Regions from separate parts of the Duganella paludis genome, predicted to be linked through region 2. Evidence: predicted binding sites of a transcription regulator. Region 2 holds the regulator's gene; each other region holds the start of a gene.
What was found. The regulator sigma-54, encoded in region 2, starts transcription at its own class of promoters, with help from an activator protein. The targets are predictions, from matches to a motif close to TGGCANGNAANCTGCTTT.
Positions count from the first base shown of each region.

Region 1 (2,266 bases), 1.8 Mb from region 2:
GGCCGCGCCGATGGCACGTCAAATGAAACAGCTGGGCATCAACGCCAAGCTGCTGGGTGGCGACACCATCTGCACCGCCGAAATGGGCAAGCTCGGTGGCGATGCGGTGGCCGACAACGTCCTGTGCTCGCAGGGTGGCGCGATCCTGGACAAGGCATCGACCGGCCCGGCCTTCAAGGCCAAGTTCAAGGCGCGCTTCAAGCAGGAGGCCGATGTGTACGCGGCCGCCTACTACGACGCCGTCATGATGTACGCGCAAGCGATGCAGAAAGCGAATTCGATCGACGCGCAGAAGGTACAGGCGGTCATCAGCGCCGGTTCGTATCAAGGCGTGGCCGGCGTTTATGCGTTTGACGCCAAAGGCGACATGAAGCAATCGCCAGTAACCATCTTCACCTTCAAGGCCGGCCAGCCTTCGCCGCTGACGACGTATTAATACGCTTTGAAGTTGGCGGCGACGCGCTGCTTCAGGTAGTCGTCGGCGCTGATGGCCGGGTATTTTTTGCCCGGCCCTTCGATCATCACATCCCGGTTGGCTTGGCAGAAGAACGCCAGGCTGTATCGCGGCCCCAGGTATTCATCCGGCAGCGGGTTTTTCACGCGATGGAAATTCGACGGCAGCTGATCGTCGCTCCAGCGCATCAGCATGTCGCCGATATTGCAGGTGATGACATCGTCCGCCGGCTCGATGCTGGTCCACTCCTGCGCATCCATCTCCTTGCCCGGACAGACCTGCAGCCCGCTCTGGTTCTTCTGCTGGAACAGCAAGGTAAGGCAATCGAAGTCGGTATGCGCACCCGCGCGCCACAGTCCCAGCTTGTCCTTGATCGATGGGTCGATGGCGTAGTAATGCAGCAGCCGCAAGGTGCTCTGGTAACTCGCCTGCTGCGGATCGTGCGCCTTGGTGAAGAAATCGCTGTCGAATCCCAGCTTGTCGGCAAAGCAGGACAACAAGCGCATGCCGACCTGCCAGCACTGCGATTCGAATTCCAGCATGGTCGCGCGGAAGCCAGGCAGCTCTTCCTCGCTCGGCCACAGCACACTCATATGCGGACGCGTGATCTGGTACGACTCTTTCTGATCGGCGGTGCCGGTCGATGGCCGCACCTGCGCCTTGCTCTCCCAGCCGGCGTTGTCGGCCTTGCGCAGCGGGTACTGCGCTTTCACCGCATCCGGCAGCGCGAAGAAGGACTCCGCCGCCGCAAAGGCCGCGCGCACTCTATCCAGATCGATGCCGTGATTGCGCACCTGGAAAAATCCCACATCCACCGATGCAGCCCATAGCTCATCGGCGATCTGCGCCTTGCGTGTGTTGAAGTCCGAAAGATCGATGCGGCGGATTTCGCGCTTGCCGGTTTCGGTGCCGAGCGTGCCCATACGGGCTTCTTTGTTCAGTTCTTTGAGTGCGTACATAAGCGTTCCTCTTGAATGGATGAAGGATTCAAGAGCAATTCCCTGCAGGCCTGGGCGGCCGCTGAACGCTTATACTCTCGCCGCCTGTCGATGCAAATTCCAGGCCAGCGAAAAAGCACATGATTAAGGCGCTGCCGCACCAATATCGATATCGCTCGCATCACCATGGTGCGCGCACCGCCCCGCGCACGGGCAAAAGCGGTGGCACAGGATTTGCATCACACAAGGGCAAGAGTATAAGCGTTCACCTGAGGTTAGCCGCAGGGGGAAATTGCTCTTGAAGCTGCGCCAGTGCGCACCTTCAAGAAGCGCTATGCTCTTCATGATTGGTGCGGTTGCGGGCGCGTTATCAACGCTCTCTGGAAGACCATCATGCGACTACGCTCCTGCCTTACCTTCTGCTTATCCTTGTGCCTCGGCGCCCCCGCGCTGGCCGCCGACAAAGTCACCTTCCTCACCTCGTGGTACGCGCAAGCCGAACATGGCGGCTTCTATCAGGCTGTCGCCACCGGCAACTACAAGAAGCATGGACTCGATGTGACCATCCGCATGGGCGGCCCGCAGGTCAACGGCGTGCAGATCCTCAGCAGCGGCCAGGCCGATTTCCTGATGGGCTACGACCTGCAGGTGCTGAAGAGCGTGGAGACCGGCGTGCCGATCACCACCGTGGCCGCCAGCTTCCAGAGCGAACTGCAAGGCATGATGACGCACGACGACGTGAAAAGCCTCGCCGACCTGAAAAGCCGCACCGTGCTGGTCTCCACCTCCGGCCGTACCACGTGGTGGCCGTGGCTGAAGAATAAATACCAGCTCGATGATGCGCAGTCGCGCGTCTACACCTTCAACCTGCAGC
Region 1 covers NZ_CM136922.1:1,811,418-1,813,683, forward strand. Annotated here, with positions in the region: gene ACXZ1M_RS08110 (branched-chain amino acid ABC transporter substrate-binding protein) at 1-436, shown strand, start outside; gene ACXZ1M_RS08115 (isopenicillin N synthase family dioxygenase) at 433-1,413, opposite strand; gene ACXZ1M_RS08120 (ABC transporter substrate-binding protein) at 1,786-2,266, shown strand, end outside.
Region 1: the regulator sigma-54 is predicted to act here: its motif matches at 1,503-1,520, upstream of ACXZ1M_RS08115 (isopenicillin N synthase family dioxygenase).

Region 2 (2,266 bases):
CGTGTCCCTGCAGGTCGAGTGCGGCGAAGTGGTGGGCCTGCTCGGCCCCAACGGCGCCGGCAAGACCACCTCGTTCTACATGATCGTCGGCCTGGTGCCGTCGGACGCCGGCAGCATCGACATCAGCGGCACCGACATCTCCTCGCTGCCGATCCACCGCCGCGCTTCGCTCGGCCTGTCCTACCTGCCACAGGAAGCGTCGGTGTTCCGCAAGCTGACCGTGGAAGAGAATATCCGCGCCGTCCTCGAAATTCAGAAAGTGGACGGCAAGCCTTTATCCAAGGCTGCCATTGATGAACGGCTGAATACCCTGTTGGCCGATTTGCAAATCGAAAAGCTGCGCGAGAACCAGGCGCTGTCGCTCTCCGGGGGCGAACGCCGCCGGGTGGAGATTGCGCGCGCCCTGGCCACCAATCCGCGCTTCGTGCTGCTCGATGAACCATTCGCCGGGGTCGACCCGATTGCCGTGATTGAGATCCAGCGCATCGTGCGCTTCCTCAAGGAACGCGGCATCGGCGTCCTCATTACCGATCACAATGTGCGCGAGACGCTGGGCATCTGCGACCGCGCATATATCATCAACCAGGGAACGGTGCTGGCCTCCGGCCGTCCGGACGACATCATCGCCAACGAATCGGTGCGTCGTGTCTACCTGGGTGAACATTTCCGCATGTAACCCTCAATGAAACAGTCTTTGCAACTGCGCACGTCGCAGCACTTAGCGTTGACGCCCCAGTTGCAGCAGTCGATCCGGCTGCTGCAACTGTCGACGCTGGAGCTGCACCAGGAACTCGAACAGCTGCTGACCGATAACCCGCTGCTGGAACGTCTCGACGATCCGCTCGACCACTCGCTGCGGCTGCTGTCCGATGGCGCCATCAACCAGCAGGCGCCGGTCGGCGAAGCGCCGCCCGAAGGTCCGCCCAACGAAGCACCGGCCGCCGAGGCCGACGCCTACGACGGCCCGGCCGCCGACACCGAGAGCACCACCGCCGAAGCCGATATGGACTGGGGCGACGCCGGCCGCAGCAAGAACAGCGACGACGAGGAATCGCGTCCGCAACTCGAAGCCCATCACTGCACGCTGCGCGAGCACCTGATGGAGCAGATGCGCGTGACGGTGCTGGAAATGCGCGACCGCGCGCTGGTCGAACTGATCATCGATGCGCTCGACGAGAACGGCTACCTGGAGGAAGCGTTGGAAGAAATCCACGCGCGCCTGCCGGAAGAACTGGAAGTCGAGATCGAGGAACTGCAGACGGCCCTGAGCCTGCTGCAAAGCTTCGATCCGATGGGCGTGGGCGCGCGCAACGCGTCCGAATGCCTGGCGCTGCAAATCAAGCGCTTGCCGGGCGTGCCGATGGTGACGCGGCGCATGGCGCTGGCCATCGTCGAGAACCACCTGACCTGGTTCGCGCAGCGCGATTTCAACAAGCTGAAAAAGACCCTGCTGTGCGACGATGAAGACTTGCGTGAAGCGCAGGCCGTGATCCGCCAGTGCAATCCGCATCCGGGCGCGGCCTTCGCGTCCGACGTGTCGGACTATGTGGTGCCGGACGTGATCGTGAAGAAATCGCGCAACGGCTGGCAGGTCAGCCTGAACAACGACGTCATGCCGCGCCTGCGCGTGAACGCCATGTACGCCAACTTGCTCAAGCAGGGCAAGGGCGAGGGCGCCATGGGCGCGCAATTGCAAGAGGCCAAGTGGCTGATCAAGAATATGCGCCAGCGCTTCGATACGATCCTGCGGGTGGCGCAAGCGATAGTAGAAAGACAAAAGAACTTTTTCTCGCATGGCGCGGTTGCCATGCGGCCCCTTGTGCTTCGCGAAATTGCTGATACACTGGGTTTACACGAGAGTACTATTTCTCGGGTAACAACTCAGAAATATATGCTGACCCCGCATGGCATGTTTGAGTTGAAATATTTCTTTGGTAGCCATGTCGCCACCGAAGCGGGGGGTGAAGCAAGTTCGACGGCGATACGTGCATTGATCGTGCAACTGACAGGAGCAGAAGACCCGAAAAATCCTTTATCCGACAGTAAGATTGCGGACATGCTGGGAGAACAAGGCATGGTGATTGCGCGGCGAACTGTTGCCAAATATCGCGAAGCTCTCAAAATCCCACCAGTCAGCCTCCGTAAATCTTTGTAGTTACTTGGTTCCTGCGCGCCCGGTAGCAAAGGGCACCGCACTAACCGTTAGAAGCGACATTATCTTTAGGAGTGTGTATGAATCTCACCATCAGTGGACATCATCTCGAAG
Region 2 covers NZ_CM136922.1:3,609,205-3,611,470, forward strand. Annotated here, with positions in the region: gene lptB (LPS export ABC transporter ATP-binding protein) at 1-676, shown strand, start outside; gene ACXZ1M_RS16030 (RNA polymerase factor sigma-54) at 683-2,155, shown strand; gene hpf (ribosome hibernation-promoting factor, HPF/YfiA family) at 2,233-2,266, shown strand, end outside.

Region 3 (2,266 bases), 120 kb from region 2:
GGTCTGTACTTCCGCCTTGTAGCGGATGTTCTTGCCGACGCGTTTTTCAAACGCCTTCGGAATCGCGTCCATGCCGCCGACCGGCTGGAACATGGTGGCCTGCATCGGAAAGTCGTGCACGGCGGTGTAGACATTGCCCAGCTTCGAGGCCAGCAGGTCCTTGAAGCCCAGCGGATCGGACGGCGTGCCCGGTCCCGGCGACAGGCCGGCGCCCGGATTGACCGTGAAACCACGGCCGCTGCGGCCCTTGTATTGCAGCTCGCCCGGCGTCAGCGCGCCTTCGCGCGCCAGGTAGTCGAGCAGCAGGCGCTGGTCGTCGGCGGTGAGCTCCTGGTCCAGCGCATGATTCTTGACCGACTTGGCCAGCAGTTCGGCCACGTGGCCGCGCATGTCGGCCTTGATCTCCTTGACGCGCATGCGCTTGCCGGCGAACGGCCCGGCGTTCTCGGAGTAGACATAGGCGTGGTCGTTATCGTTGACCATCACCTCCAGCGGCACCTCGAACAGCTTGGTGTAGTGCAGCGTCGACTGGTGGTGCAACGGAATGCGCCATGGACCGTGGTTGATGTAGTGGCCGTCGTCGAAGGCGCAGGTCTGCTTTTCGCCACCGAGTTCGGTCAGGCTGAAGCCCTTGCGGGCGGTCTGGCAGCGGCCGCCGGCGAAGGCGCGCGCCTCCAGGATCTGCACCTTGTAGCCCAGCTTCTCCAGCTCGAAGGCGGCGGTCAGCCCGGCCAGCCCGGCGCCCAGGATCAGCACCTTCTTGCCCTTGCCGCTGCCGCTCAGGGCCGGCGGCGCCGAGGCGGTGGATTCGATGCCCATGCCCCACGCGCTCATGGTATTCAACAGCAATCCCGTACCGCCGACAGCTGCCGCGCGATACAGGAAGTCCCTCCTCGTAAATGAGCTAAACGATTTATACTGTTTTACGTTTTTACTATCCATCTGCTTCCTCACCAGTCTGCTGAAAGATCCTTGGGCGACTTGCTATCCCATAGTTCCCATCTAGCAATTGGCGTGCCACAGCATGACCAGAAAATAAAGACGTTTCGCAGCTCAGGGCTTCCCTTACGAAACTAGATAAACAATATAAAACAATGTTTGTTCACACGTGTCAGCGCCGCCGTCCGGACACGCGGAAATGCGTGACCGGACGGCGGCGGTGAACAGACTTTATTTGAAGGACGGTCAGGCGACCAGGCTGCGCGGGCTCTGCGTAGTGCTACGTAGCGCCGTTGCGGCAAGCGCCATTTGGGTGCGTGGCAGGCGCGCGATCTCGGCCGCCGACAAGTGCTGGTGCGCCGCGCTGGCGTCGGCCAGGTGGCAGGCGTGGAACTGCAGCGGCGCGGCCGGATCGAGGAAGTAGATCGTATCCAGGTTGGCCGGATCGTAGGCCACCCGCACCGGCCATGGACCGCGCGTGCGCGCCCGTTCGAACCAGCGCTCGTCGATGGCGCGCGTGCAGCAATAAAGACTGTCGAACAGCGCGATGCCCTGGCTGGTGACGGTGGCCTGGGCCACCGGCATCAGGCTGCAGCGGATCAAGTGTTCGGGATAGATCTTCAAGCCGCCGCCGCGATGCTCGCGGCCCCAGTCCCACAACTGCAAGGGCGTGGCGCCGCTGGCGTGGGCGCATTGCAGGCGGCTGTTGTAGTACAAAATACAGTCGACCACGATGCGGGTGAACTGCTCGATATCGAGCACGCCGTCGAGCCGCCCCGGCGCACCGGCCTGCGCCGGCGCCAGCAGGCGAAAGCGTTTTTCCAGCACGGCGCGCCAGTCGTCGGGACCGCTGTCCGCCGCCACGCAGCGCAGATTGAAGTTGTTGAGCAAGGTGTCGCCGCTCCAGCCCAGCGTCAGCGCCGCGTTGGCGAACAGCGCCTCGGGCAGGTGGCGGCAGGGCCACTGCTCGGCCTCGATGCGGCGGCCGAACTGCTGGCTGAAGCGCTGCTTGTCGGCGCTGCAATTGGCCAGGGCCAGCATGCCGTGTGTCCACTGCACCTCGCCCAGGGCGACGTACACGCCACACACCATGTGGCTGAAGCAATCGGTCACCAGGTAGACCAGCGGCCGGCCGATGGCCTGGTTGCGGTCCGCTCGCGACACCAGCTGCACCTCGGCGCGCACCGCGTCCAGGTAGAAGCCGGCGCCGGGGCGGCCCGGCGGCAGTGCGGTCGCCGGCAGCGACGGCGGTGCGACCTGCAAGCTGGCCGGCAGCACGCTGGGCGCGCGTCGCCCCACTTCCGGCGGCCGGTCGTCGTCGTGGTCG
Region 3 covers NZ_CM136922.1:3,731,291-3,733,556, reverse strand. Annotated here, with positions in the region: gene ACXZ1M_RS16535 (flavin monoamine oxidase family protein) at 1-942, opposite strand, end outside; gene ACXZ1M_RS16530 (Mu transposase C-terminal domain-containing protein) at 1,186-2,266, opposite strand, start outside.
Region 3: the regulator sigma-54 is predicted to act here: its motif matches at 1,003-1,020, upstream of ACXZ1M_RS16535 (flavin monoamine oxidase family protein).